One region of the Caballeronia sp. 11_S32 genome, then DNA from elsewhere that is predicted to be linked to it. Evidence: predicted binding sites of a transcription regulator. Region 1 holds the regulator's gene; each other region holds the start of a gene.
The links. Region 1 encodes LexA, which represses DNA repair genes until DNA is damaged. Its sites were predicted from a motif close to ACTGTATNNNNATACAGT; they were not measured.

Region 2: the regulator LexA is predicted to act here: its motif matches at 4,659-4,676, upstream of imuA (translesion DNA synthesis-associated protein ImuA).
Region 3: the regulator LexA is predicted to act here: its motif matches at 8,270-8,287, upstream of imuA (translesion DNA synthesis-associated protein ImuA).

What each region holds. Positions count from the first base shown of each region.
Region 1 is NZ_JBXOWH010000003.1:2,035,464-2,045,591, reverse strand. It holds gene gnd (phosphogluconate dehydrogenase (NAD(+)-dependent, decarboxylating)) at 1-706, shown strand, start outside; gene AC1Z32_RS21155 (ABC transporter permease) at 764-1,546, opposite strand; gene nodI (nodulation factor ABC transporter ATP-binding protein NodI) at 1,614-2,579, opposite strand; gene AC1Z32_RS21145 (universal stress protein) at 2,906-3,415, shown strand; gene AC1Z32_RS21140 (DUF2939 domain-containing protein) at 3,465-4,064, opposite strand; gene AC1Z32_RS21135 (hypothetical protein) at 4,193-4,519, opposite strand; gene lexA (transcriptional repressor LexA) at 4,809-5,486, opposite strand; gene AC1Z32_RS21125 (sulfate ABC transporter substrate-binding protein) at 5,745-6,779, shown strand; gene cysT (sulfate ABC transporter permease subunit CysT) at 6,873-7,757, shown strand; gene cysW (sulfate ABC transporter permease subunit CysW) at 7,754-8,650, shown strand; gene AC1Z32_RS21110 (sulfate/molybdate ABC transporter ATP-binding protein) at 8,666-9,724, shown strand; gene AC1Z32_RS21105 (CysB family HTH-type transcriptional regulator) at 9,760-10,128, shown strand, end outside.
Region 2 is NZ_JBXOWH010000003.1:2,317,084-2,327,211, reverse strand. It holds rRNA gene AC1Z32_RS22520 (16S ribosomal RNA) at 1-770, shown strand, start outside; tRNA gene AC1Z32_RS22515 (tRNA-Ile) at 833-909, shown strand; tRNA gene AC1Z32_RS22510 (tRNA-Ala) at 955-1,030, shown strand; rRNA gene AC1Z32_RS22505 (23S ribosomal RNA) at 1,318-4,204, shown strand; rRNA gene rrf (5S ribosomal RNA) at 4,378-4,491, shown strand; gene imuA (translesion DNA synthesis-associated protein ImuA) at 4,745-5,608, shown strand; gene AC1Z32_RS22490 (Y-family DNA polymerase) at 5,553-7,139, shown strand; gene AC1Z32_RS22485 (error-prone DNA polymerase) at 7,146-10,128, shown strand, end outside.
Region 3 is NZ_JBXOWH010000006.1:304,708-314,655, forward strand. It holds partial or broken gene AC1Z32_RS40140 (IS91 family transposase) at 1-256, shown strand, start outside; gene AC1Z32_RS40145 (DUF4148 domain-containing protein) at 958-1,269, opposite strand; gene AC1Z32_RS40150 (HAD family hydrolase) at 1,421-2,083, opposite strand; gene AC1Z32_RS40155 (DUF2934 domain-containing protein) at 2,440-2,958, shown strand; gene AC1Z32_RS40160 (error-prone DNA polymerase) at 2,984-6,133, opposite strand; gene AC1Z32_RS40165 (Y-family DNA polymerase) at 6,148-7,611, opposite strand; gene imuA (translesion DNA synthesis-associated protein ImuA) at 7,535-8,248, opposite strand; gene AC1Z32_RS40175 (hypothetical protein) at 8,380-8,586, shown strand; gene AC1Z32_RS40180 (hypothetical protein) at 8,719-9,075, shown strand; gene AC1Z32_RS40185 (SOS response-associated peptidase family protein) at 9,102-9,948, shown strand, end outside.

The sequences.
Region 1 (10,128 bases):
CGGCGGCAACAGCTTCTACAAGGACGATATTCGCCGCGCCGCGCAGTTGCGCGAGCAGGGCATCCATTACGTCGATGTCGGCACGTCCGGCGGCATCTGGGGACTCGAGCGCGGCTACTGCATGATGATCGGCGGCGACGAAGCGGTCGTGCGCCGGCTCGATCCGATTCTCGCGACGCTCGCGCCAGGACGCGGCGATATCCCCGCGACGCCAGGCCGCGAAGGGCGCGATCCGCGCGTCGAGAACGGCTATATGCATTGCGGGCCGGTCGGCTCGGGGCACTTCGTGAAGATGGTGCACAACGGCATCGAGTACGGATTGATGCAGGCGTATGCCGAGGGCTTTCATATCCTCAGGCACAAGGAGTCGAAGGAGCTCGTGGAAGGCGAGCGCTATACGCTCGATCTCGCGGATATCGCCGAAGTATGGCGGCGCGGCAGCGTGGTGTCGTCGTGGCTGCTCGATCTGACCGCGGGCGCGCTCGCCACCGACGGCACGCTCGAACGCTTCTCGACGGAAGTCGCGGACAGCGGCGAAGGGCGCTGGACCATCGAGGCGGCGATCGAGGAAGCGGTGCCCGCGCAGGTCTTGTCGGCGGCACTTTACACGCGCTTCCGCTCGCGCGATGCCGAGTCGTTCCCCGAGCGCATGCTGTCCGCGATGCGCTTCGGCTTCGGCGGGCACCACGAGTTTCCGGTCAAGTAGCGCGTCTTTCCGATGATGCGAAAACGGCGATGGATCTTGCGAGTCCATCGCCGTTTTTCATTTCATCATGCGTCGCCTGAAGAGCCACGCGCACAGGAAGAACGGCACGACCGCATACGCGAAGAGTACGAGCACATGCACCGCGAGACCGTCGAACGGGCGGCCTAGCATCGCGGAACGAATCAGTTCCACCGCATGAAAAAGCGGCAGCACCTGCGTGACGTGCTGCGCGATGGCGGGCAGTTGCGTGATCGGGAAGAACACGCCGGAGAGCAGGAGCATCGGCGTGAGCGCGAGCGTCTGATAGAACATGAAGAAATCGTAGCTCGGCGCGAGCGCGGTGATGACCATTGCCGTGCTGGCGAACGCGAGTCCCGTCAGCACGATGACAGGCAGCGCGATCAGCGTCGACGGAAAGCTCGCATAGCCGAGCGCACCGGCGACGATCATGATCGCCACGCCCGACAGCACCGACTTGCTCGCGGCCCAGACGATCTCGCCGAGCACGATATCGCCGAGCGTGAGCGGCGTATGCATGATCGCCTCCCACGTGCGCTGCACGTGCATGCGCGAGAAGCCCGAGTACATCGATTCGAAGCTCGCGGACATCATTACGCTCGATGCCGCCGTGCCCGCCGCGAGGAACGCGATATACGACACGCCATCGACGCGGCCGACCATCAGGCCGAGACCTAGCCCGAGACCGAAGAGATAGATCATCGGATCGGCGAGATTGCCGATCATCGAAGCGATCGCGAGCTTCTTCCAGACGAGATAGTTGCGCCGCCATACCGACATCCAGTGCGTCGCGTTCGCAGGCAACGCGCTCGCGAGCGGCATGAAGCTTTCCGCGTGCTTCGGCTCGCGCTTTCTTTCGATGCGAGTTCGTTCGAGCGTATCCATGGATTCAATCCACCATCTCGCGCCCCGTGAGACGCAGGAACACATCTTCGAGATTCGCCGGACGATGCAGATAGCGTACGTCGGCGCGGCCCTTCACGCGCGCATGCACGGGCTGCGGATCGTCGACGTAGCAAAAGAGCGTCTCGCCGCTCACTTCCATGCGCTCGACGAAAGGCGCGAGCTCGGCAGCGAGCGCCTGCGGATCGGGCCCGTAGATCTCGATCACATCCGAGCCGATCACCGATTCGATCAGATCGTGCGGCCGTCCCTCGGCGATCTTGCGGCCTTCCTCGATCACGCAAAGGCGGTCGCACAAACGCTCGGCTTCTTCCATGAAGTGCGTAGTCAGAAGAATCGTCTTGCCGCGCGCGAGCAATGAGCGCAGCCGTTCCCATATGAGATGCCGCGCCTGCGGATCGAGGCCGGTGGTCGGTTCGTCCATCACGAGTACATCGGGATCGTTGACGAGCGCGCGCGCGAGCGTGAGACGCCGCTTCATGCCGCCCGACAGTTCGCCGACGCGCGCGTAGGCCTTGCTCTCCAGCCGGGCGAATTCCAGCAGCGACGGCACGAGCGCGTCCATCCGCGCGCCCGTCAGGCCGAAATAGCGGCCGAACACGGTCAGGTTTTCGCGCACGGTGAAATCGGGATCGAGATTGTCGAACTGCGGCACGACGCCCACGCGCTCGCGTGCGAAACGGGCGCGAGCGGGCACCGGCTCGCCGACGAGCCGGATCGCGCCGCTATCGGGCGAGGTGATGCCGAGCAGCATCTTGAGCGTCGTCGTCTTGCCCGCGCCGTTCGGACCCAGCAGTCCGAAGCATTCGCCGGGCCGAACATCGAACGACAGACCGTCGACGACCGTGCGCTCGCCGTAGTGCTTTCTGACTTCGCTGAATTCGATGGCTGCCGGCGCGCCGCTTTCATCGGCTTCGGCGCGTGTGGTCTGCTGCAATGTTTGATCAGTCATGCATTCGTGCCGCAAAGGAAAAAACCGCATGAGGAATCCAGCGGGCTAGTGTAATCCAATGCACCAAGGCGGCGCTTGGCATGCAACGGCAAGCCGCGCGCCCGTGTCAAACCTGTGCCTGGCGCACTGAACCCGCGCTGAACCGGTTCCGTCCGAATGTGCCAGAGGCTTGTCCGTCGCGGTGTTCGCGGATCTGGCACGGTGCGAGCTAGCGTGTTCGCGCCGGTTAGCGTTTTCCAGCGTTGTCACTCAGCGGACGACGCACGATGATGAAGCAACGCCGTGGGCAAGTCGCGCTCAAGGGCAAGTTGGCCAGGGAGGTCAGGATGGAAAGCTATCGAAAAATCCTGCTGTGCTACGACGGCTCCAGAGAGGGCCGCAAGGCACTGCGTCAGGGCGCCAATCTCGCGCTGGACCTGAACGCGGAGACGCACGTGCTCGCGGTGGTGGACATGCGCTCGAGCATTGCGCAGAGCGCCGGACTGCTAACCGATATGGCTTGCGGACGCTTCGAAGAGGCCGCGCGCGACATTCTGCAGGAGGGCGTCGACTGGCTGCGCGAGCGCGGCCTGCAGGCGCAGGGGCACTTCGCGTTTGGCCATCCGATCGACGAGATCGCGGCCCTTGCGGACAGTCTTCAGGTCGATCTCGTCGTCGTGGGACACCGTTGCCGCAGCGGTCTCGCGCGCTGGTGGATGGGCGCGGGCAACACGCCGCTGCTCGATCGCGTGAAGTGCAGCATTCTGGTTGCCGTGTGTCAGGCGGGTGAATCGGCCGAGGCGGAAGACGAAGCGGCGTACGCGGCGAAGCCGGTCAAGGCCGAAGCCGGGGCGTGAGCGCATGAGCGTCTGAAGCAGCGCCCCGTGCGCGGGGCCGCTTGACGCGTCAACCGTTCAGATCGACCGCCACGAGCTTCCACGACACGAGCCCGTCGCGATGGAAGATAGCCGAATAGCGCGCGTCGCCCGCGCCGTGCTGGTACGTGACGACGAACGTGTTCAGGCTTCTGTAGCCGGCGGTGGTCTGCGGCGGTTCCCTCGGCGGCTGTTGCGCGGTCGCGACGCCGGATGAAGGCGCGTTCGCCGGGGTGGCCGGGGAGCCATCGCCTGCCTGCGGCGGACGCTCGCCGGGAACGCCGCGCGGCGGAATGCCGTTCAGAATGGCCGCGACGCCGTCCGGTGTCGCATACGAATCGACCAGAGGACCGACGAGCGCCGCGCCGATCATCGCCCCGATGATCGCGAGCGGATTGCCGCTCTTCTGGATATCCACGCGCCGCGTCAGCAGCGCCGCGACCTGTTCCTTGAGGCTTGCACGCAGCGCGGGGAAATCGACGTACTGGTTGACGGTCTGCGCATCGCGCGCATCGGCCGCGCGCTTCACACGATTCAATGCGATGTACGGCGACGCGTATATAAAACCGAGCGCCGCGACGAGAATCAGGACGACGAGCGCGGTGGCGACGGATCGGGTAGTGCGGGTCATGCGACGACAAAGCCTCTCTTGCAGGACGTGAATCAAGGATTGACCGCGCGGGCGCGGATTATATCCCGGGACTTCGCGTCGTTCGTGCGCTGGGTCTCAATTCGCCGCCGCAAAGTCTCGCCGATGCCTTACGCCAGCGTACCGCCGGCCAGGTCCGCGCTTTCCTCGGCGATGCAGCGGTCGATCATGCGCGACACTTCGTCGATCTTGCCCACCAGAATGACGCGCGATTGCCCGCGATAGACGCGCACCGGCGCCCGCTCCGCGGGTTCCGCATGCACCGCGCTGTTCAACGATACGCGTGCGAACGCCGGCTGGCGCGACGGCAGCGCGGGCATGTCGTCGAAGAGATCGGGCGTGGTCTCGGCGCGCGGCATGCCACAACCGATCAGTGAGCGCAGATGGCGCAGACGGCCGAATTGACGGAAGGGCAGCAGACGGGCAAAACGTTCCATGATGACTCTCCAGACGATAGGACGCACCGCGGCGCACCGCGAACGGTGGCCGTCATGCTTGTTTAGATGAACCCGTAAATATCTCTGGTCGCGGTTGCGGGGGCCGGATGTGGCCTTTGGAGATATTTATCTTCTTACGATCGGCGGCCGGAAGACTGCATGCCGATTGCTGTTGGTGAGGCTATTTTGCGTGCTCAGCGAGACATTTTTTGTCTCGAAAATCTTGAAGACCGGATTTATTTTCGGCCTCCGCCGTGTCGCCATGTTGCCGATGCGCGAGCCCGGACCGTCAGAACTCGCCCGAGCGGATCAATCCCACTGCGATGCCTTCGAGCGCGAAATCGCTGCTGCCGGAGCGCACGAAAATGTTTTCATAGTCAGGGTTCTCGGCGATCAGTTCGACGCCGTCCGGACGGCGCTTCCAGCGCTTCACCGTGACGTCGTCGCCGAGGCGCGCGACCACGATCTGCCCGTCCTTCGCTTCGCTGCGCTTTTGCACCGCGAGCAGGTCACCGTCGAGAATGCCGGCGTCACGCATCGACAGGCCGCGCACTTTGAGCAGATAGTCCGGCTTGCTGGAGAAGAGCGCGGGATCGCACGCGTAATGCTGTGAGATGTGCTCTTGCGCGAGGATCGGGCTACCCGCCGCGACACGACCGACCAAAGGCAGCGAAAGCTGCATGATGGTCGGATGCGGCAGAGTCAACTGATGCGGCAATTCCTCCGAGCGATCGATGCGCGATGCATCGCCGAGCAGCCGGATGCCGCGCGACGAGCCCGCCGCCAGTTCGATCACGCCCTTGCGCGCCAACGCCCGCAGATGCTCCTCAGCCGAGTTCGCCGAACTGAAACCGAGCTCCGCCGCGATCTCGGCGCGTGTCGGCGGAAAGCCGGTGCGGTCGATCGCGCGCTGGATGAGTTCGAACACCTGCTGCTGCCGCGCGGTAAGTTTTGATGTTTTGGTCACTGGCTCGGGCCCCTGGTGCACTGTATGAATGGACAGGTGACTGTATTTTTATACAGTATTTCCGGCTTTTCAAGCTTTACTTTAAGTTCGCGCTCGGCGGGCTTCCGAACGCCCGTTCCAGGCTGACTTGCGCTTCTTCCATCAGGGAATATCGTTCTTAGCAGCTTTACGTATAAAAAAGTGAAGAACGATTATTTCTAATCATATAGACGCCTCGATAGACTGATTCCGTCAATTCGATAAGACGGAGAGCGGGGAATGCAAAGCATCAGACTGGGATTGGGCAAGGGGGCGCGGCGCCTGTTCGCGGCGGCGGCGCTGACGGCGGCGAGCACCGGCATGACCGCGCACGCGGTTGCGCAGACGTCGTTTCTGAACGTCTCCTACGACCCGACCCGCGAGCTGTACCAGGATTTCAATCAGGCGTTCGCGAAGAAGTGGAAGGCGGACACCGGCGAGACCGTGACCTTCAAGCAGTCGCACGGCGGCTCGGGCGGACAGGCGCGCGCGGTGCTGGACGGCCTCCAGGCCGATGTCGTGACCCTCGCGCTCGCTTACGACATCGACGCGCTCGCGAACAAGGGTCTCGTCGGCGCGGACTGGCAGAAGCGTCTTCCGGACAACGCATCGCCGTACACGTCGACGATCGTGTTCCTCGTGCGCAAGGGCAACCCGAAGCACATCAAGGACTGGGACGATCTGACGAAGCCGGGCGTGTCGATCGTCACGCCGAACCCGAAGACTTCAGGCGGCGCGCGCTGGAACTACCTCGCGGCGTGGGCGTACGCGCAGCACAAGCCGGGCGGCAACGAGCAGACCGCGAAGGATTTCGTGACGAAGCTCTACAAAAACGCCGGGGTGCTCGATTCCGGCGCGCGCGGCGCGACGACGAGCTTCGTGCAGCGCGGGCAGGGCGACGTGCTGATCGCGTGGGAAAACGAGGCGTTCCTGTCGCTGAAGGAATTCGGTCCGGACAAGTTCGAGATCGTGGTGCCGTCGGTGAGCATTCTCGCGGAGCCGCCGGTCGCGGTGGTGGACAAGGTCGTCGACAAGCACGGCACGCGCAAGCTCGCCGACGCGTATCTCAAGTATCTGTACAGCGACGAAGGCCAGCAGATCGCCGCGCGCAATTTCTATCGGCCGCGCTCGGACAAGGTGCCCGCTGAACTCACGAAGCAGTTTCCGAAGCTGAAGCTCTACACCATCGACGACACGTTCGGCGGCTGGACCAAGGCGCAGAAGACGCATTTCGCGGACGGCGGCGTGTTCGATTCGATCTATCAACCGCAATAAGCAGAAGAAGCGGGCGACGCGGCGCACCAATGACGCCGCGCGCCCGAGGCAATGCGCGCCCGACCCCGGCGCGCACACAAGGATGAATCAAGGATGACGACCCTCACATTCAAGAAGCCGAGCGCGCTTCCCGGGTTCGGCCTGACGCTCGGCATCACGGTGGCGTACTTAAGCCTCGTGGTGCTGATTCCGCTCGCCGCGACCTTCGCGAAGACCGCGACGCTCGACTGGGCGCAGTTCGTACGCGCGGTGAGCTCGCCGCGGGTGCTCGCGTCGTACCGGCTCACGTTCGGCGCGGCGCTCGGCGGCGCGCTCATCAACGCGGTGTTCGGCTTTCTCGTCGCGTGGGTGCTCGTGCGCTACACGTTCCCGTTCAAGCGCATCGTCGATGCGATCGTCGATTTGCCGTTCGCGCTGCCGACTTCCGTGGCAGGCATCTCGCTCGCGGCCGTCTATGCGAGCAACGGCTGGATCGGGCAGTATCTCGCGGTCTTCGGCATCAAGGTCGCGTTCACGCCGCTCGGCGTGCTCGTCGCGTTGACGTTCATCGGCTTGCCGTTCGTCGTGCGCACGGTGCAGCCGGTGCTCGAAGACTTCGAGCGCGAACAGGAAGAAGCCGCCGCGTGCCTGGGCGCCACGCGCTGGCTCACGTTTCGCCGCGTCGTGCTGCCGTCGCTCTTTCCCGCGCTCCTGACCGGCTTCGCGCTCGCGTTCGCGCGCGCGCTCGGCGAATACGGCTCGGTCATCTTCATCGCGGGTAACGTGCCGATGAAGTCCGAGATCACGTCTCTGCTCATCATCACCAAGCTGGAGCAATACGACTATGCCGGCGCGACGGCGCTCGCGGTCGTGATGCTGTGCGTATCGTTCCTGATGCTGCTGCTCATCAACACGTTGCAGTGGTTCCTTCAGCGCCGCACGAGCAAGACCGGTGCTGCGCCCGTCAATGTAGCGCTGGCTGCGGGAGAAACGGCATGAGCAAGGTTCTTCCGTTGCAAACGGCGACTTCGCGCGAAACGCATAGCCTCAATCCCGTCACCGAGCCGCGCGCCGTGCGCTGGGTGCTGACCGGCATCGCGCTCGCGTTCCTCGCGTTCTTCCTCGTCGTGCCGCTCGTCGCGGTGTTCGTGCAGGCATTCGCAAAGGGCGTCGATTATTACTTCGAGTCGCTGAAGGATCCCGACGCGTGGTCCGCGATCAAGCTCACGCTCATCACCGCGGCGATCGCCGTGCCGCTGAATGTCGTGTTCGGGCTTGCCGCATCGTGGGCCATCGCGAAATTCGACTTCCGCGGCAAGGCGTTGCTGACCACGCTCATCGACTTGCCGTTCTCCGTGTCGCCGGTGATCTCGGGCCTCATCTACGTGCTGATGTTCGGTGCGCAAGGCTGGTTCGGCCCGTGGCTCGCCGCGCGCGACGTGCAGATCATCTTCGCGGTGCCCGGCATCGTGCTCGCGACGATCTTCGTCACGTTCCCGTTCGTCGCGCGCGAGCTGATCCCGCTGATGCAGGCGCAAGGCAACGACGAAGAGGAAGCCGCGCACGTGCTCGGCGCATCGGGCTGGCAGATCTTCCGGCGCGTGACGCTGCCCAACGTGAAGTGGGGTCTGCTCTATGGCGTGATCCTCTGCAACGCGCGCGCGATGGGCGAGTTCGGCGCGGTGTCGGTGGTGTCGGGTCATATCCGCGGCCAGACCGACACGATGCCGCTGCACGTCGAAATTCTCTACAACGAATACAACTTCTCGGCCGCGTTCGCGGTGGCGTCGCTGCTTGCGCTGCTCGCGCTCGTGACGCTCGGGCTGAAGCTCCTCGCGGAGCGGCGCATGTCGCAAGCCGTCACCGAAGCCAAAGCCACCGCACAGAATTGAGAGGCCGATAACATCATGAGCATCATTGTTCGCAATCTGCAAAAGCGCTTCGGCGATTTCACCGCGCTCGACAACGTCACGCTCGATTTTCCGGCGGGTGAACTCGTCGCGCTGCTCGGGCCTTCCGGCTGCGGCAAGACCACGCTCCTGCGCGTGATCGCGGGCCTCGAATTCGCCGATGCGGGCCAGGTCGTGCTGCACGGCGAAGACGTCGCGGACGTCGGCGCGCGCGAGCGGCAGGTCGGCTTCGTGTTCCAGCACTACGCGCTCTTCCGCCACATGACCGTGTTCGAGAACGTCGCGTTCGGCCTGCGCGTGAAGCCGCGCCGCGAACGTCCGAGCGAAGCCAAGATCCGCGAGAAGGTGCATGAGTTGCTGAAACTCGTGCAGCTCGACTGGCTCGCTGAACGCTTTCCGTCGGAGCTTTCGGGCGGACAGCGGCAGCGCATCGCGCTGGCGCGGGCGCTCGCCGTCGAGCCGAAAGTGCTGCTGCTCGACGAGCCGTTCGGCGCGCTCGACGCCAAGGTGCGCAAGGAATTGCGCAGCTGGCTGCGCCGCCTGCACGACGATCTGCATATCTCGACGCTCTTCGTCACGCACGACCAGGAAGAGGCGCTCGAAGTGGCGGACCGCATCGTCGTGATGAATCACGGGCGGGTGGAGCAGGTGGGCAGCCCGCAAGACGTGTACGATCATCCGCAGACGTCGTTCGTCTACGAGTTTCTCGGCGCAGCGAACCGGCTGCAGGGCAAGGTCGACGCGACCGGCTTCATCGCCGATGGCGCCGCGAGCCCGATCGCCACCGTTGCGCATTTCAGCGGCCGCGCGCTCGCGTATGTGCGCCCGCATGACATCGCGCTGTATCCGGCGGATGGCGCGCATCGCGACGGCATCGTGGTTGGCGTGCGGCGCGTCGTGACGCTGGGCGGCTCGGTGCGCGTGGAGCTCGAAGGCAGCGCGGGCGGCGTGATCGAGGCGGAACTGGATCGCGAGGCATGGCGCGCGCTCAAGCTCGACATTGGCGATGGCGTGACCGCCGTGCCGCGCGCGCTGCGCGTGTTTCCGGCGCAATGACATAACAACATAAAAGCATCACGAGAGAGGTACACATGAATTTCCAGCAATTGCGCTTCGTGCGCGAGGCCGTGCGTCAGAACATGAATCTGACCGAGGTCGCCAATGTGCTCTATACGTCGCAGTCGGGCGTGTCGAAGCAGATCAAGGATCTCGAGGACGAGCTCGGCGTCGATATCTTCATCCGCCGCGGCAAGCGCCTCACCGGGCTCACGGAGCCGGGCAAGGAAGTGCATCAGCTGATCGAGCGCATGCTGCTCGACGCCGAGAACCTGCGGCGCGTCGCGCGCCAGTTCGCGGATCAGGACAACGGCCATCTCGTCGTCGCCACGACGCACACGCAGGCGCGTTACGCGCTGCCCAAGGTTATCCGCCAGTTCACGGAGGTGTTCCCGAAGGTGCAT
Region 2 (10,128 bases), 280 kb from region 1:
AGCGTGGGGAGCAAACAGGATTAGATACCCTGGTAGTCCACGCCCTAAACGATGTCAACTAGTTGTTGGGGATTCATTTCCTTAGTAACGTAGCTAACGCGTGAAGTTGACCGCCTGGGGAGTACGGTCGCAAGATTAAAACTCAAAGGAATTGACGGGGACCCGCACAAGCGGTGGATGATGTGGATTAATTCGATGCAACGCGAAAAACCTTACCTACCCTTGACATGGTCGGAAGTCTGCTGAGAGGTGGACGTGCTCGAAAGAGAACCGGCGCACAGGTGCTGCATGGCTGTCGTCAGCTCGTGTCGTGAGATGTTGGGTTAAGTCCCGCAACGAGCGCAACCCTTGTCCTTAGTTGCTACGCAAGAGCACTCTAAGGAGACTGCCGGTGACAAACCGGAGGAAGGTGGGGATGACGTCAAGTCCTCATGGCCCTTATGGGTAGGGCTTCACACGTCATACAATGGTCGGAACAGAGGGTTGCCAAGCCGCGAGGTGGAGCCAATCCCAGAAAACCGATCGTAGTCCGGATCGCAGTCTGCAACTCGACTGCGTGAAGCTGGAATCGCTAGTAATCGCGGATCAGCATGCCGCGGTGAATACGTTCCCGGGTCTTGTACACACCGCCCGTCACACCATGGGAGTGGGTTTCACCAGAAGTAGGTAGCCTAACCGCAAGGAGGGCGCTTACCACGGTGGGATTCATGACTGGGGTGAAGTCGTAACAAGGTAGCCGTATCGGAAGGTGCGGCTGGATCACCTCCTTTCTCGAGCTTCGCACGAAACTATCAAGTGCTCACGCTTATCGGCTGTGGTTAAGACAGGCTAAGGGTCTGTAGCTCAGTCGGTTAGAGCACCGTCTTGATAAGGCGGGGGTCGTTGGTTCGAATCCAACCAGACCCACCACCCGGGGCGTGCTGATGAGAGACGGAGTCGAAGTCAGGCATACACGGGGGATTAGCTCAGCTGGGAGAGCACCTGCTTTGCAAGCAGGGGGTCGTCGGTTCGATCCCGTCATCCTCCACCAATCCTCAATGCACAGTGTTCAAATCATTGAATCCTGTGCATTGGCGATTGAAGCCAGTTGATGCTGTAGGTATAGAAGTGCACCTATCGGCTAAACGTTCTTTAACAATCTGGAAGAAGTAGTAAAGAGAATCGCGAAAGCGCTTAGAGATGGGCGTGATTAACGATTCAGGGTAGTGATTGTATCAAGTATGAAAAGTGATCTTAATGATGACTTGGAATACGGCACAACGCGAATACTCAGCCTATGACGTGGTGAAGACGCGCAAGCAGACACACTCGTTATAGGGTCAAGCGAACAAGTGCATGTGGTGGATGCCTTGGCGATCACAGGCGATGAAGGACGCGGTAGCCTGCGAAAAGTTGTGGGGAGCTGGCAAACGAGCTTTGATCCACAAATGTCCGAATGGGGAAACCCACTCCTAATGGAGTATCCATAGCTGAATACATAGGCTATGTGAAGCGAACGCGGTGAACTGAAACATCTAAGTAACCGCAGGAACAGAAATCAACCGAGATTCCCAAAGTAGTGGCGAGCGAAATGGGAGCAGCCTGTACTCTTTATTTGTATTGTTAGCTGAACGCTCTGGAAAGTGCGGCCATAGCAGGTGATAGCCCTGTAAGCGAAAACAGTATGAAAGAACTAGGGGTACGACAAGTAGGGCGGGACACGTGAAATCCTGTCTGAAGATGGGGGGACCATCCTCCAAGGCTAAATACTCGTGATCGACCGATAGTGAACCAGTACCGTGAGGGAAAGGCGAAAAGAACCCCGGGAGGGGAGTGAAATAGATCCTGAAACCGCATGCATACAAACAGTCGGAGCCTCGTAAGGGGTGACGGCGTACCTTTTGTATAATGGGTCAGCGACTTACGTTCAGTAGCGAGCTTAACTGATTAAGGCAGGCGTAGCGAAAGCGAGTCCGAATAGGGCGATCAGTTGCTGGGCGTAGACCCGAAACCAAGTGATCTATCCATGGCCAGGTTGAAGGTGCGGTAACACGTACTGGAGGACCGAACCCACTAACGTTGAAAAGTTAGGGGATGAGCTGTGGATAGGGGTGAAAGGCTAAACAAACTTGGAAATAGCTGGTTCTCTCCGAAAACTATTTAGGTAGTGCCTCGTGTATCACCTTCGGGGGTAGAGCACTGTCATGGTTGTGGGGTCCATTGCGGATTACTACGCCATAGCAAACTCCGAATACCGAAGAGTGCAATCACGGGAGACAGACATCGGGTGCTAACGTCCGGTGTCAAGAGGGAAACAACCCAGACCGCCAGCTAAGGTCCCAAAGATTGGCTAAGTGGGAAACGAAGTGGGAAGGCTAAAACAGTCAGGAGGTTGGCTTAGAAGCAGCCACCCTTTAAAGAAAGCGTAATAGCTCACTGATCGAGTCGTCCTGCGCGGAAGATGTAACGGGGCTCAAGCCAGTCACCGAAGCTGCGGATACACGTTGAAAGATACGTGTGTGGTAGGAGAGCGTTCCGTAAGCCTGCGAAGGTGTGTCGAAAGGCATGCTGGAGGTATCGGAAGTGCGAATGCTGACATGAGTAGCGATAAAGGGGGTGAAAAGCCCCCTCGCCGTAAGCCCAAGGTTTCCTACGCAACGTTCATCGGCGTAGGGTGAGTCGGCCCCTAAGGCGAGGCAGAAATGCGTAGCTGATGGGAAGCAGGTCAATATTCCTGCACCATTGTTAGATGCGATGGGGGGACGGATCGCGGAAGGTTGTCCGGGTGTTGGACGTCCCGGTCGCTGCATTGGAGAAGGTGCTTAGGCAAATCCGGGCACGTAATTCAAGGGTGTGGCGCGAGCTTCTTCGGAAGCGAAGCAATTGGAAGTGGTTCCAAGAAAAGCCTCTAAGCTTCAGTCTAATAATGACCGTACCGCAAACCGACACAGGTGGGCGAGATGAGTATTCTAAGGCGCTTGAGAGAACTCGGGAGAAGGAACTCGGCAAATTGGTACCGTAACTTCGGGATAAGGTACGCCCTTGTAGCTTGACTGGCCTGCGCCAGGAGGGTGAAAGGGTTGCAATAAACTGGTGGCTGCGACTGTTTAATAAAAACACAGCACTCTGCAAACACGAAAGTGGACGTATAGGGTGTGACGCCTGCCCGGTGCCGGAAGATTAAATGATGGGGTGCAAGCTCTTGATTGAAGTCCCGGTAAACGGCGGCCGTAACTATAACGGTCCTAAGGTAGCGAAATTCCTTGTCGGGTAAGTTCCGACCTGCACGAATGGCGTAACGATGGCCACACTGTCTCCTCCCGAGACTCAGCGAAGTTGAAGTGTTTGTGATGATGCAATCTCCCCGCGGCTAGACGGAAAGACCCCATGAACCTTTACTGTAGCTTTGCATTGGACTTTGAACCGATCTGTGTAGGATAGGTGGGAGGCTATGAAGCCAGGACGCTAGTCTTGGTGGAGCCGTCCTTGAAATACCACCCTGGTTTGTTTGAGGTTCTAACCTTGGCCCGTGATCCGGGTCGGGGACAGTGCATGGTAGGCAGTTTGACTGGGGCGGTCTCCTCCCAAAGTGTAACGGAGGAGTACGAAGGTACGCTAGGTACGGTCGGAAATCGTGCTGATAGTGCAATGGCATAAGCGTGCTTAACTGCGAGACCGACAAGTCGAGCAGGTGCGAAAGCAGGTCATAGTGATCCGGTGGTTCTGTATGGAAGGGCCATCGCTCAACGGATAAAAGGTACTCTGGGGATAACAGGCTGATACCGCCCAAGAGTTCATATCGACGGCGGTGTTTGGCACCTCGATGTCGGCTCATCTCATCCTGGGGCTGTAGCCGGTCCCAAGGGTATGGCTGTTCGCCATTTAAAGAGGTACGTGAGCTGGGTTTAAAACGTCGTGAGACAGTTTGGTCCCTATCTGCCGTGGGCGTTGGATATTTGAAGGGGGCTGCTCCTAGTACGAGAGGACCGGAGTGGACGAACCTCTGGTGTACCGGTTGTGACGCCAGTCGCATCGCCGGGTAGCTATGTTCGGAAGAGATAACCGCTGAAAGCATCTAAGCGGGAAACTCGCCTTAAGATGAGATATCCCCGGGGCTTCGAGCCCCTTGAAGGGTCGTTCCAGACCAGGACGTTGATAGGTCAGGTGTGTAAGTGCAGTAATGCATTGAGCTAACTGATACTAATTGCCCGTAAGGCTTGATCCTATAACCAGTGTGTTTGCGTCAGTCTCAAGTTAGCGCTTCAGCGCTGACTGGGACAAGTCCCCGTAGGGGGAACGCTGGTTGAGTGACGCCTGTGCCCGCAGTCACTGCCCAAACACTTCTACTTCTTCCCAGATTGGCTGTAGCGCGAACCCGCGACACAGCAACAAGTCATGCCTGATGACCATAGCGAGTCGGTACCACCCCTTCCCATCCCGAACAGGACCGTGAAACGACTCCACGCCGATGATAGTGCGGATCACCCGTGTGAAAGTAGGTAATCGTCAGGCTCCTCATGCTGCAACAAAAACCCCACCCCATAAAGGTGGGGTTTTTGCGTTTGGGGCGACGTTTTCGCACGAGCGCCGACAAACTCTTCCTCGACCTTCCTCCATTTCTCTACGCTCCGCGCAGCGTGCTTTCCGCTGCCCACTTGTTTACCCGCTAGCATCGAAATACTGTATAAATATACAGTAAAACCAGAGGCCAACGAGTGCTCGAACCATGAGCAGGCCCTTGCATTCGCGCTGGACGGGGAAACTCATGGGTGCCGCACTTTCATTGTTCGATATCGGGCTGACATCGCATCTGCAGCGTCAGGTCTGGCAGGGCAGTCCGATCCACGATCCTGACTCGAACATCATCTCGAGTGGCTTTCGGGCGCTCGATCTGGCCTTGCCCGGCGCAGGCTGGATGCCCGGCACAGTCACCGAATTGCTGATCGAAGAAAGCGGCGTGGGGGAAATCCGACTGCTCGCGCGCACGCTTCGGGAACTGACCGCGAGCAAGGGCCGGTCCGTCGTCTTCATCGCGCCACCGTGGAAGCCCAATCTAGCTGCGCTTCGGAAGATGAACATCGCGGTGAACAAACTGGTCTGGGTCAAGGCCCCCGAAGATCAGGTGCTTTGGACCGCGGAACAGGCGCTGAAACAGGAAGGCATCGGCGCTGTGCTGATCTGGCTGCCTCAAGTGCGTCCCGAAGCGCTGCGAAGGCTCCAGGTGGCGGCTCAGGAAGCGCAGTCGCTGGCATTCCTGTTTCGCCCGCTCAAGGCGGCGAAGCAGTCATCCGCTGCGCCGTTGCGCATGGTTTGTAAACCGATACTTCCCGCCGACGCGCAGACGATGAACCGCCGCGAGTGGATGCAGGCCGTCATGCTTGAAATCGACATCATCAAGCGGCGCGGCCCGCTACTGGAAAAGCCGTTGCAGTTGAGCTTACCGCTGCAAATGCCTGCTTTGCCCGAGCATATTCGTCGTGCGCATCAGGCAAGGAAAGCACGAGAGGTCAAACATGTTGTGGATAGCGGTGACATTGCCGCTTTTATCGCTCGAAGCAGTCAGGCCGCCATCGATGCCCTCAGCATCGGTGACTTCGACCTTGCATGGAGCGACGTCGACGGCCAATGAAGCCCGCGCCGACGGCATCGACCAGCCATGCTTCGCGCTCGCCGATCACGCGCGCATCCTGATGCCCGATCTCGTCGCGTTTCGGCTCGGCGTGCGTCCCGGCAGCACGCGCTCGCATGCGTTCGCGCTGGCGCCGCAGCTGACGTTGCTCGCCGTCGATATTCGCGAGGAGCAGAGCGCACTCGAAGCCGTTGCGCTGGCGCTGCTCGCGTTCACGCCCAAAGTCGTGCTTGCTCATGCGAATACGGTGCTGCTCGAAGTCGGTGCGAGCATGCGGCTCTTCGGCGGATTGCGCGCGTTGCTGTCCAAGGTGACATCGACGGTAAAGGGATGCGGCTTCACCTCACGCATGGGCTGCGCGCCGACTGCGTGGGGCGCGTGGCTGCTCGCTCATGCGCGCACGCGCCGTGTTGCACGTCGCGTGCGCATCGTGAAAGAAACGACGCTCGTACACGTGCTCGATGAACTGCCCGTATCGCTCGTTCCGTCGGCGCATTCGCACGGCAACGCGTTCGAGCAGATCGGCTGCGCGACGCTCGCCGATTTGCGCCGCCTGCCGCGCAAGGGCGTCGCGCGACGGTTCGGGCAAGGTGTCCTGCAATGGCTCGCGCAGGCGTACGGACAGGCGCCCGATCCGCGCGAGGCATTCAGCGCGCCGGCGTCGTTCGAAGCGCGGCTCGAATTGCAGGCGCGCGTGGAAAGCGCAGACGCGTTGTTGTTCGCCGCCCGCCGGCTCGTGCTGCAACTCGCCGGCTGGCTGAGCGCGCATCATGCGGCGGTCAGCGAATTTTCGCTCTTGCTCGAGCACGAGCTGGCTGCCCGTCACGCGCCGAAAACGTCGACGTTCAAGGTGGCGTGGGCCGTGCCGACGCGCGATGCCGATCACATTCTCTGGCTGCTGCGCGAGAAGTTGAATCAGACGACGCTCGCGGCGCCTGTGATCGAGATGAAGCTTTTGGCCGACAAGGTCAGCGAGCATGCGCCGCCAGCCGACACGCTATTTCCAATGCCGGGCTCCGACAGCGACTCGATGGCGCAACTGCTCGAACGCCTGAGTGCGCGGCTCGGCGCCGAGAATGTCGTGCAACTGGTCGCGCGGGACGATCATCGGCCCGAGGCGGCGATGACGGTCGAAGCCTATAAGCCCGAGCGCGAAACGAAGCCGAAGCGCGGCAAGAAGGCGCCGAAGATGCAAGCAGCACAAGCCGACGCGCCCATCGAAACAGAAGTCGAAGAAGCGCAAACCGAATCCGACGGGCCGCTCGAACTTCCCGATCTGGCCGTCCCTTCGCAGCCGCGTCCGGCGTGGATACTCGAAACGCCGCAAAAGCTGATGCTGCGCAACGAGCGGCCGTTCTATCGGCGTCCGCTGAAACTTATCAGCCGGACCGAGCGCATCGAGGCGGGATGGTGGGACGGCAACGGCGTGCAGCGCGATTACTACGTCGCCGCCGACGATCGCGGCCGCATGTTCTGGCTCTATCGCGAACGTCTCACCGGTTACTGGTTCCTGCACGGTTTTTTCGGATGATGCGCCATGGATGATTTGAGTGACATCATCGGTTTGGGCGAAGGCGACGAAAAAGCCGCATTTCTCGGCTCGATGTCGGCGTCGGCGCTGTTACCCGGTTACGCCGAGTTGCATTGCCTGAGCAATTTTTCGTTCTTGCGCGGCGCGTCGCATCCGCAGGAATTGGCTGAGGCCGCGCTCGAGCACGGCTATACCGCGCTCGCGATCACGGATGAATGCTCGCTCGCGGGCGTCGTGCGCGCGCATGCCGCGATCAAGGACATCGAGGCGAAGGCCGAAGCCGCGGCCGCAGCGGCGCGGGAGGCCGGCGAGCCGCCGCCGAGGCGGCAAGCGCTGAAGCTGATCATCGGCAGCGAACTGCATCTCACTAATGCCGACGGCGATCCGTTCTGCACGCTCATCGCGCTCGCGACGGATCGCGCGGGCTACGGCAACTTGTCGGAGCTGATTTCGCTTGCGCGTTCGCGTTCGGCGAAGGGCAGTTACAAGATAGGTCCGGAAGACTTCACCGATCCCGCCAGCTCATCCGATGCAAGCGATCTGCGTGGTGATATCGCGCATTTGAGGCACTTGCCCGATTGCTTGTTGATTCTCGTGCCGCAGCGCTCGGCGACGCTCGCCGACACGCTCGATCGCGCGCACTGGCTGGCCGGTTTCGCCGCCGGCCGCGCGTGGCTCGCGCTGGAGCTATGGCAGGACGGCAGCGACGATGAACGTCTCGCTTCGTGCCGCGTGATCGCCGAAGCGAGCGGATTGCCGCTCGTCGCGGCAAGCGGTGCGCTGATGCACGCGCGCTCGCGCAAGCCGTTGCAGGACACGCTGACCGCGATCCGCCTGAACCGGCCGCTCGGCGAATGCGGCTACGCGCTGGAAGCGAACGCTGAGCGGCATCTGCGCACGCGGTTGCGCATCGGTGCGCTGTATCCGAAAGAGGCGATCAGGGAAACGCTGAAAGTGGCCGCCCGCTGCACTTTCACGCTCGACGAACTCAAGTACGAATATCCCGAAGAACTGGTGCCGCCCGGCGAGACGCCCGCAAGCTACTTGCGCAAGCAGGTGATCGCGGGTGCACTCAAGCGCTGGCCGAACGGTATGGATGCGGAGACCATCGGTCTCATCGAAAAGGAGCTGGCGCTCGTCGCGAAGCTGGGATACGAGAAGTACTTCCTGACGGTCTATGACATCGTCTCGTTTGCGCGCAGCCAGAAGATTCTGTGTCAGGGCCGCGGCTCGGCGGCGAATTCGATCATCTGTTATTGCCTTTTCATCACCGAGCTCGATCCGGTGCGAATGGGCTTGCTGATCGAGCGCTTCATTTCGCAAGCGCGCAACGAGCCGCCCGACATCGACGTCGATTTCGAGCATCAGCGGCGCGAGGAAGTCATCCAGTACATCTACCGGAAGTACGGACGGCATCGCGCGTCGCTGGCGGCATCGGTCATCACGTATCACACGCGCAGCGCGCTGAAGGACGTCGGCAAGGCACTCGGGCTGGATGCGTCGCTGATCGAGCGCATCGGCAAGTCGCAGCAGTGGTGGGATGGGCCGTCGGCGGTGGCGGGCTATCTCAGGGAAGCCGGCTTCAGCGACGATTCGCACGTCACGAAGCATCTCATCCGCCTGACGCGCGAGCTGCGCGGTTTTCCGCGGCATCTGTCGCAGCACGTCGGCGGTTTCGTGATCGCGCGGGAACGGTTGTCGCGGCTCGTGCCGATCGAAAACGCCGCGATGAAAGACCGCTGCGTGATTCAGTGGGACAAGGACGACATCGATCAGCTGAAGCTGCTGAAAGTCGACGTGCTCGCGCTCGGCATGCTCTCGGCGATCCGCCGCGCGCTCGAATTCGTCGCACTGCGGCGCGGCGTGCCGGGTTTCAGCATTTCGCATATTCGTCGCGAGGATCAGGCCGTCTACGAGATGTGCTGCCGCGCGGACACTATCGGCGTGTTTCAGATCGAATCGCGCGCGCAGCAGAGCATGCTGCCGCGCTTGCGGCCGCAGAAGTACTACGACCTCGTGATCGAAGTGGCGATCGTGCGTCCCGGCCCGATTCAGGGCGGCATGGTGCATCCGTATCTGCGTCGCAAGCAGGGGCTGGAAGACGAGGAATATCCGAAAGAGGAATTGCGGCCGGTGCTCGGCCGCACGCTCGGCGTGCCGATTTTCCAGGAACAGGTGATGAAGCTCGCAATGGTCGCGGCCGGCTACACGGCGGAGCAGGCCGATCAGTTGCGCCGCGCGATGGCCGCCTGGCGTCGCGGCAGCCATCTGGAGCGGTATCAGGCCGATCTCATGAAGAAGATGCTCGCGCGCGGCTACGAGCACGATTTCGCTGCGCGCGTGTGCAAGCAGATCGAGGGCTTCGGCGAATACGGTTTTCCGGAGAGTCACTCGGCGAGCTTCGCGCTGCTCGTCTACTTCAGCGCGTGGATCAAGCGTTACGAGCCCGCGGCGTTTCTGGCCGGCCTGCTGAACAGCCAGCCGCTCGGCTTTTACTCGCCTTCGCAGCTCGTGCAGGACGCGCGGCGTCACGGCGTGCCGGTGTTCGCGCCCGATGTGTCGCTGAGCGACTGGGAATCGGTGCTGGAAGCGCGGTCCGGCAACGGCGAGCGCATCGTGTTCGATGCCGGCAAGGAGCGTCGGCGTCAGCAGTTCTACGGGGCGGCCGTATCGAATCAGATCTTTCGCAAGACCATGCGGCGTGGCGCGCGCAAGCTTGCCGCGCGCATCAAGTTGCCGGCGCGGCAATACGGGGCGAAAGGGCCGGGCGTGCGGATCGGCCTGCAACTGATCAAGGGCTTCCCGCAGGCGGCGGCCGAGCGGATCATGGCCGCGCGCGCCCAAGCGCCGTTCGCCGATGTCGACGATCTCACGCGCCGCGCCGCCTTGTCGCGCCGCGAGCTCGAAGCGCTCGCGGCGGGCAATGCGCTCGCGAGCATCGTAGGACATCGGCGTCAGGCGTGGTGGGCGGTCACCGCGCAGCAGCGCG
Region 3 (9,948 bases), on a different contig from region 1:
GCTCCATGTGTTGCCCGCCGGCTTCCATCGAATCCGCCACTATGGGTTACTCGCCAATCCGGTGCGCCGCGCCAACCTGGTGAAGATTCGCACGCTGCTCAGGGTTGCGCGCAAACTCTGCCCGTCCTCGCACGACGCAGTCGTCGTCGATCAACCGATCTTTATCTGTCGCCACTGCGGTGCGCCAATGCTCGTCATCGATATTCTGACGCGCACCGTACCGATTCGCGCGCCACCAAAGGCAGCACAGCGATGAGCACCTCGCTTCGATCTGCACTCTTCAACCGTCGGCTTTGCGTCAGCGCGACCGACAGGGGGACGGTTGTGCCTTCGGTGTCATTCACCCGTTCCACGGCCGTATTCCGAACTCAGAATCGCACGCGACATTGTCTCCATTGCCGCAGCCACGCCTCTTCGGACGCCCGCATCGCCCGCCGTCGACCCGCCAGACGGACCAGTCAGACCGATCAATCGCCATAGTGAAGACGCTGGCCGCATCGGACCAGCCCGCGGTTTCCTTCCTCGAGGTTTATTCAACGCCTGCCCGCACGCGTTGTCGTTCGCTCACGAGTCTATGGTCGGGGGCAGGCGTCGAACAAACCTAAACGAATTTGCCCATTCACATGAAGGGTGGCTGGCGCTCGACGCGGCGGCGTTATGAATGGCCGGTCTTCTGCGTTCAACAGCCGCCCGGGCGTAGATTGATTAGCGTCGCTAAAGGCTGACAACGGGTATATGGACGGAAGTAAGTAGTTTCTCTTTTGATCAAGTGGGCGCAGGAAATCAACGCATGCATCGGCGCAGCTCAGTTTGTTTTTTCCCGTCCGAGATAGGTCCCTCGCGGTGCTCCGCGCGTGGTATGAAGATCTTCCGCTGCAAGCGACGGGGGCACGGCTGCGATGAAACGTGCTGTTGGTATGCGTTGAGCGCGGCAAGATCTCCGGTTACTTCGGCTACTCAGTCGGGTTGGGGGCGCTGGCACTCCGTTTGAAACCAATAGTCGACCAGGCGCTGTGCGGCCTGTATATCGTCTGGATAGTACGGATCGTCGTACCACGGTGACGGATCGTAGCCCGCTTTCTTCAGCGCCGAGAGTTCGCTGTGGTGTTGCGCCATCGTAGGAGGCGCGTTGGTCCGGAGCGCAGCGAGGTCGCGGCATTCCGTCGGGCTCAGATGGGCGCCGCTTTGTGGAACAGCGCTGGCGGCACATCCCTTCAGTAGGAACGCCAAGATCACAAGAGTCGAGCGGCTTTTCGGAAAGTTGTCCATGGCGCATCTCCACGCATTCAATCGCCCCAACGCGAATTGCGGCAAACGCTTCTCTAGCCCACAGAGAGACGGAAGGGCGATCCCGATTGTTGCACCGGAACTCGCGTTCCGCTCGATGTTGTCCAGCGTCCTGCGTGACGCGACCACTCGATCAGGCGAGTAGTGGCGAGGCGGCAAGATTAGCTAGTAGCCCGGCCGGTCCGGGATAGATCGCAATGCAACCGGCGTCGCGCAGCGACTGCTCAGGAAAAGCCCCGGACAGCAGCCCGATCGTGCGTACGCCTGCCTTTCCTGCGGCCTGCGCGTCATAGGGCGAATCGCCGATTACGATGGCGGCGTCGAGCGGCACTTCGAGCTTCTGCAGGGTGACCTCGAACACATCCGGTGCAGGCTTCGACTGCTCGACGTCTTCCGATGAGACCATGACGTCGAAGATCCCTGTGACTCCTGCGATATCGAGGTAGATCTCGAGTTCATCCTTCTTCGCGGATGAGGCAACCGCGAGCTTTAGTCCCTCGTGCCTCAGTCGCTGAAGCAGCTCGGGTACCGCCGCAAATGGGCGCACCATCTGCAGGTAGTTCGATTTGAAATGCGTTCCCCGCCACGCTTCGAGCTGCGTGCCATGTTCCCGAATCTGGTCATCGGAAAGAAACGTCGGCAGCAGATTATCTCCGCCTTTGCCGATCTGACTGCGCGCTTGCTCGAAACTGACGTCATGGCCGAAATGAACAAACGCCTCGTGCCACGCCAGCGCATGAAGATCAACCGAATCGACCAGCGTTCCGTCGATATCAAAGATTGCAGCACGTAGCATAGGACCCTCCGTTTTGCGATTTCGACCTCGCAAGCGGTGTACCTGCGAGGTTGCGAGGCCAAGTAGTTCGGCCTCGCCGCCAAGCACACCCCCGTGGCCTCCTCGATCGGCTTGACGAGGACAAGGAGAGCTACGAGCGGTGTCTCGCAATCAATTGGGACTACGCTGACGCACACCACAACCTGACCGCAATCTAGTTATTCTTCTGGAGAAACGCGGAGGCGGGAGTGGCCTCATTCGAACTTGAACGCGCATCGAAGACCCAGCAGCTTGTCAATGCGCTATCGAAAATGGCGAGTTGAGCGAGCAGTCGCAACCTGCTATGGTCGCGTGGATGCCTTGTCTACGGAGTCAGTATGCAATCGACGTCGAATCCCACGCCGTCCGAGGAGAACATTCGCTATCGCGCCTACCTGCTGTGGGAGGCAGATGGTCGCCAGGATGGCCGCGACGATCACTACTGGTCCGAGGCGCTCGCGCAACTTCAAGGCGAGAGCTGTGCGCCGCTCGAGCATGCACCCGCAAAGGCGCGCAAGGTTGCGCGACCCAAGAAGGTCCTACAAGAAGATAACGGTGTTGCCGCAAAAAGCGCGAAGAAAGTGAAAGCGACGTCCGCTGGAAAAACCGGCGCGGTTGAAGTAGGCAACGCAGTGAAGGCGAAGCAAGGCAAGAAGGCGTCAACGAAGGAGGGCAGCAAAACAACTGAGAAGCCCGAGGTCGTTGCGAAACCGAAATCGGCCAGGAAGACGAAGGCGGTTGAAGTGTCTGGTTCGGCGCCCGAGTCGGCACCCAAGTCGACACCCGACACGGCGCCCACTCGAACGAAGAAGCCTCGGAAGGCTGTGGCTGACGAAAGCCAGTCTGCTTCGCGGTGACCGTTGTGGCACAGACAGGTTGGCGTCAGCAGAAATTGCGGCTGACGGTGGTGAGCCCACCCAGCAGATGTGACAGGTCGACGAGCCGCTGAGCCACAAGGTGGCGGACTTCTCCTTCACATTGCCACGTCCCGTACACCGCGAGCAACGCGGCACCCAACGCTTCGCGGCGCTGCTTTTCCAGCAGCGAAGGCCAGATGATGACGTTGACGTTACCCGTCTCGTCCTCCAGCGTCACAAACATCACGCCTTTCGCCGTGCCGGGCCTTTGCCTCACGGTGACCAGCCCACAGCCGCGTGCGAGCCGGCCGTTTCGATAGGTGCGCAGGGTAGCGGCTGGCATCAGTCGTTGTTCGAGCAGGGTTGGGCGCAAGAGCGAAAGGGGATGTCGCCCCAGTGTGAGCCCTGCCGCGTTGTAGTCGCTCACGATGTCTTCAGCCTCGGATGGCGCACCAAGCGCTGGTGTCTCGTCATCGATCCGGCTGTCGGCCAAGATGTCTCGGTCAGGGATTGCCGCGACCGATTGCCAAAGGGCTTCACGACGATTTCCGGCGAGCGACAGCAACGCATTTGCCGCCGCCAGCACCTGCAAGTCATGCCGATCAAGCTGCGCGCGACGCGCCAAGTCACTGACGCTCGCGAAGGGCTTCACCGCCCGTGCGTTCTCGATGCGCTCCGCTGCACCGTCACGCATTCCTTTGAGCAACGACAGTCCGAGACGAACGACGGGCTTCGCATGATCGATACGACGCTCGAGCACCGAGTCCCAGCCGCTGATCGTGACGTCGATCGGCACCACCTCGACACGATGTCGCTTCGCGTCCTGCACGAGTTGTGACGGCGAGTAGAAGCCCATCGGCTGCGAATTGAGCATCGCGGCAAGGAAAGCCGCCGGTTCGTGGCATTTGAGCCAGCTGCTGGCATAGACCAGCAACGCGAAACTGGCTGCGTGACTCTCGGGAAAGCCGTACTCACCGAAACCCTTGATCTGCTCGAAGATAGCTTCCGCGAAGGACTGGTCGTAGCCGCGCTCCCGCATGCCGTTGACGATGCGGTCATAGTATTTTTCCAGACCGCCTTTGCGCTTCCATGCCGCCATCGCGCGGCGCAGTTGATCCGCCTCACCCGGTGTGAAGCCCGCCGCGAGAATGGCGACCTGCATCACCTGCTCTTGAAATATCGGCACGCCGAGCGTGCGTCCAAGCGCCGTCTCCAGCGCTGCGCTCGGGTACGTGACGGGCTCGATCTTCTGACGCCGTCGAAGATAAGGATGGACAGCGCCGCCCTGAATCGGCCCCGGACGCACGATCGCCACCTCGATGACGAGGTCGTAGAAGGTGCGCGGCTGCATGCGCGGCAACATGCTCATCTGCGCGCGCGATTCGATCTGAAAAACCCCGACCGTATCCGCCTGCGAGATCATCTCGTATGTCTCGGGGTCTTCTGCCGGGATGTCCTGCATTTCAAACCGCTCACCGCGCTGCTCCGAGACGATATCGAGCGTACGGCGAATCGCCGACAACATGCCAAGCGCAAGCACGTCGATCTTCAGAAGTCCTAGTGCCTCGAGATCGTCCTTGTCCCATTGAATTGCGCTGCGGTCCACCATCGCGGCGTTCTCGACAGGAACGAGCCTCGTGAGCTTGCCTCGGCTGATGACGAAGCCACCCGAGTGCTGTGACAGATGCCGCGGAAAATTCAGGATCTCGGCGGCAAGCTTCGCCCACATCGTAATGAGCGGGTTGGCCGGATCGAGCCCTGACTCCTCGAAGCGACGCAACAGGTCCTGCGAGTGATCAAACCACTGGTGACTTTTCGCGACCTTGTCGACGATCTGCGGATCGATGCCGAGCGCCTTGCCGGTTTCGCGCAGCGCGCCACGCGGCCGATACGTCGACACGGCAGCAGCGATCGCGGCTCGATCACGTCCGTACTTGCGATAGATGTATTGGATGACCTCTTCACGCCGTTGATGCTCGAAGTCAACATCGATGTCAGGCGGTTCGCCTCTTTCCTTGCTGATGAACCGTTCGAAGAGCATATTGCCGCGCGAGGGATCGACTTCCGTCACACCGAGGCAGTAGCAAACGGCCGAATTTGCGGCCGATCCACGACCCTGACAGAGAATTTGCTGGCTGCGCGCGAATCGCACGATGTCATAGACCGTCAGGAAGTACGCCTCATAGCGCATCTCGCGGATCAGCTGCAGCTCATGCTCGATCTGCTGCTGAACCTCAAGGGGAATGCCGGCCGGAAAGCGCTTATGCGCGCCGATATACGTCTCCTGACGCAGATATGCCTCGTGCGTGAAGCCATCCGGCACGAGTTCGTCGGGATACTCGTAGCGCAGCTCATCCAACGAGAACGTGCAACGCTCAAGGATGTTCAGCGTCTGTGCGATCGCATGCGCGGGGTAAAGGTTGGCGAGCCGAAGCCGTGAGCGAAGATGCTGTTCTGCATTGGGCGCAAGATGATAGCCGCACTCGGCCACGGGCTTTCCAATGCGGATCGCCGTCATCGTGTCCTGCAGCGGCTTTCGGGAGCGCACGTGCATCACGACGTTGCCGAGTGCGACAACCGGTACACGGTGCTGCTCGGCGATGTATTCGACGCTGCCGCGATGAATGTCATCCATGGCGCGCTGATGCAGGATCAAGCCCACCCATGCGCGAGCAGGAAAAGTCTCGTTGAGCCATTCGACCTGCGCGGAGAGCGCATCTTCTTTCGCGGGAAAGTCGGGCATGAGGATCGCCAGGCAATCAGGCATCCCTCGCAGATGCGCGTGCTCTTTCTCAGGCTTCGAAAGATCGTGAGGCGTGAGCAGGTACTCGCCTTTCGCTGCACGCATGCGACCGAGCGTGATGAGCTCGGACAAGTTGCCGTAACCGTTGCGGTTTTGCGCGAGCAGGATGAGACCGAACGCTGGGCTCTTGTCCGCATGAACAAGCCGGAAGTAGGAGCCGATGATCAGCGGCAGCTTTTCTTCCTTCGCCTGGACGTGCGCGCGCACCACACCCGCCAGCGAGCATTCGTCGGTAACCGCCAGCCCGGAATAGCCGAGCTGGGACGCCCGCAGCACGAGCTCTTCGCCGTGCGAGGCGCCGTGCAGAAAAGAAAAGTTCGTGAACGCGAACAGCTCCGCGTAGTCGGGTAGGGACGACGAAAAAAGATCCACGGCGACACCACCGATTATCCGAAGAGCCCATGGAGAAACCAGCGAACTTCTTCGGTCTTCAGGCTCGGCCGTTCACGGTAGATCCAGTAGCAGCTCTTATCCGCAGCTTCCGCGACATAGTAGTCGCGCGTCACCAGCTCGCCATCGTGCCAGCCGGCTTCAATACGTTCGCCCGTCGAGACGAGCTTGAGCGGCGAGCCGTAGAACGGCCGGTGATTTTTGATCATCAGCCGCACGGGCGTGTCGAGCAACCACGTCGGACGCGGAAGTTCGGCGGGGGGAGGGCACGCCTTGATGGTGTCCTGGACCGGCACCCAGCAATTCGCCTGTTCGGGGCGATGATCCGACGTTGGGGCCGGGCGCAAGACGTTCTCGGCGCCTAGGCGCGCCACCAGCAATTCGAGCAGGCGGTTGTGATCCTGGGCGGAGCCGCCCGGATCGGGGAAAAGCGAATCGCTTGGGGGCTCGGCCGGCTGTACTTTCGAGGCCGTCAAGCGCACCGCGATGACGGCCGCTTCGAGCTCGATGCGCCCGAGCCGCTCCTTGAGCAGTCGGACGAGGTGTTCCTCGTGCCACGTCGGTTCCGCTAGCGCGATGTCAATGATCGTCGGCTCGATCGCCTGGCGGCCGCGCTCGTGCTCCAGCGTGATCGTCGCCTGCGTAAGCGCGAGCTGCTGCGCGCTCAGCCATCCGCACAACTGCACGATCAGGCGTCGCGCGGAAAACAAGATCGCTTCGCTATGCTCGACGCGGTCCGGCAGTTCGGTGCGCGCACTGAAGGAGGGGGGTAACTCCAGCCACTCGTAGAGTTCGGGCGACAGGCCATAGGCGCGGTCAAGAGAATCCAGTAGGTCCACGCCGCACCTCTTTTTGAGACCTGCGCGCGGCAGGCGTCGAATATCGTTGAGCACTCGGCATCCGAGGCCGTTAAACCACTCGGCGAACGATCGAACTTCGGGGACCACCATGAATGGCAGCTCCCCGAGATATCGTTCGAGCGAACTCATCTTGAGCACGCGCCGGCGACCGCGCTTCGCAAGCAGCCACGCGCCTTGACCCGTGGGCGCAACGCTCATGCGAGCAGTCACGCCGATTGCATTGACCGCCTCCCGGATCTGCCGGCACACGTAAGCGATGCCGCCAAAAAGTCGCAAGCTCGCTGTCACGTCAACGACGATGGTTTCCTCCTCACGCACGGCCACCTGAGGAGAGAAGCGCAGCAGCGCGAATGCAACTTCGCGCTGAACGTCGAGTTCGCGGGCCGGGCTGCGGTCATACATCAGCGCGTCAGCCGTCAGCGTCGTGACGCCGCCGCGCTTCATGCCCACCATCACGCCTGCGTCTCTTGCTGCCTGATCGAGGACGATCACCTTGTCGCGCTCGAGCACCACACAGCCGTGTTCAGTCGGAGACGACCATCTCGGACGGAACACCTCCAGCGAAAGCCGGGGCAGGAAGATGGCGACGAACACGGCCATGAGGGCTGAGCAGAATCGGTGACGGTTGGAGGTGGATGGACAGTGGATCGGTTCGGGTTGGGCCTCGTCGCTTGATGACATCGACGGCGAGGCCTCCGTCGGCGGGTCGCACACCGAGCCGCAAGGCCGCTGGCGACGAGTCCTGGGCGGCGGCAAGCGGTCGGACCAGAATCAGCAGGGTTTCGGTCGCTTGGGCCGCCAGATGCAATCGGCGTAATGCTTCAGATCGGACGTGCTGTTGCCAGAAGAGCAGCGCGCCGCAACTTCGGGCGTTCAGCACGCGCTCGGCGCACCACAGCGCGTCGGCAGTCTTCGGTGCGCGCAGCATCATCAACTTGTCGAGCGGCAGGCCCAGATAGGAAAACGCCAGACTGTTCGGCACGTGCGGCGCCTGGAGTAGCGCGACCGGCCGCTTGCTTGCGGCCACGAGTGCGGGCTTGAGCAACCGCATTTCACCAATCCCAGGTTGCTGGACCAGCAGCTCAACCAAGGCGCCGACGGGCCAGCCGCCGCCTGGCAGTTCCGCCGACAGGGCGGCGTAGCCGGTGTCGAGGGTCTTGCCGTAGGTGCGCGCGAGCTGGGACCCCCGCCACAGCGCGGGGTGAATCGCTTCGATGTGTTTAGGCAAAGCGGCCATGGGAAAGGGGCTGGCTAAAATACTGTATGGATGTACAGTAGTCAGTGTAGCGCAGAAATTGAAGCAGTGAATTGCGCCCTTTTAGCTAGCCGCAGAAAAAACTGAACAATATGCTTGCACCCAGACACCCGATGCCCGAGTTCGCTGACTTCGTTGCCAAGCTGCGGGAGGCGTTCGGCGATGCGACCATCGACGAGGCCGTCGCCCGCGGCAAGGCGGGCGAGCCGACATGCTTCGCACAAGAGAATGGCCGAACAGTCGGGTCGAAGTCGGGGGAGGATTTCAATCGCTGGCAGGTTGACGACAGCGTACGCGATCGCCATTACTGCGCAGGGTGAGACGGTTCATGCATCGGGACGGGACTGCGCTGCAGCGACCGGCGGTTGATCCGCCGTTGAAAGTCCCGAGCTCGTCCGCACCTGCAGGTAGTTGGGGATCAGGTGGTGAGTATCATGGGAATAGGAAACGAGATGAACATGCCCGATATTGACGAACTGACAGGCGCGCGAGCCGATCTTTTGTGCTTTCTCGTGGCGACCGTTGCCGCCTCTTACGCGCTGACGCAGGAGTGGCGCGTGGACCATGTCGTCGAGAGCTGCCGAATCTGGCTCAAGCGCAACCTCGTCACGATGGATTGGCTTGAGCGCATCCGGATCGGCCAACTGGCCTTCAAAATCGCTCGCCGCGATCTGAAAGAAGCGGGCATCGCGGTTCGCCAGTCGGACGTGCAGGCGCTCTTCACCGGCGACATGGGGCTGAACCATGCGAGCACAGTGGTCCAGAAGATGATGAGACTGTGCCGCGAGGCAACGGGCACGGCGACATAAACCGATCGAGATCGAAGGGGGCAGCAGTGTGCTATTCGGCGCAGATTCAAGCTGACTATCGACGCTACGTGAGAATGTTCGGCGCGCAGATGGACATTCGTGAGTTCGCGCGTCTGTTCTGGGAGCGCGCCGAAGGCAGCAAGGCGAAGGTCCCGAAGGCGATGGAAGGCGCTTTCCTCGAGCCGCAAGGCGACGACGAGCATCAGATCAAGGAATTCATCGACCGGTTCAACATCGAACAGGCGACCGCGCTCGAACAGGATCTCTTCAAACAGCGCACCCGGCTGGCCGATGCCGAGCGCGCGCTGCAGACGAAAGTGACGAAGGCCGCGACCGAAAGCCGGCGTATTGCGACCGACAAGATCGACTCGAGTCTGCGTCGGGTCGACGACTTGCGGCGCACGACGCCGAAGGACCGTGACTCACGGATCTTTCCGGGACACTACGCGCCGGTCCTCGTCGTCGAGAATGGGCAGTACGTCGTGAAGCCAATGCGTTACCAGTGCCGCATTGCCGGAAAACCTGCGAACTACGACACGCGTTTCCCAGGCACCTACAACGCTCGGCGCGACAATCTGGAAGGCTTCTGGAAGCCGCTCTTCGGTTACTCGCATGGCCTCATGATTGTGAGCCGCTTCTACGAGAACGTGAGCCGTGCGCGCATGGAAGGGCGCACGCTTGCGGAGGGCGAGAAGGATGAGAACGTCGTGCTCGAGTTCACGCCGGACTCCGGCGGCGACATGCTGGTCGCGTGCCTGTGGTCGCGCTGGACGGCCAAGGAGCAGCCCGACCTGCTGTCGTTTGCGGCGATTACGGACGAGCCGCCGCCGGAAGTCTCCGCAGCCGGACACGATCGTTGCATCGTGCCAATCA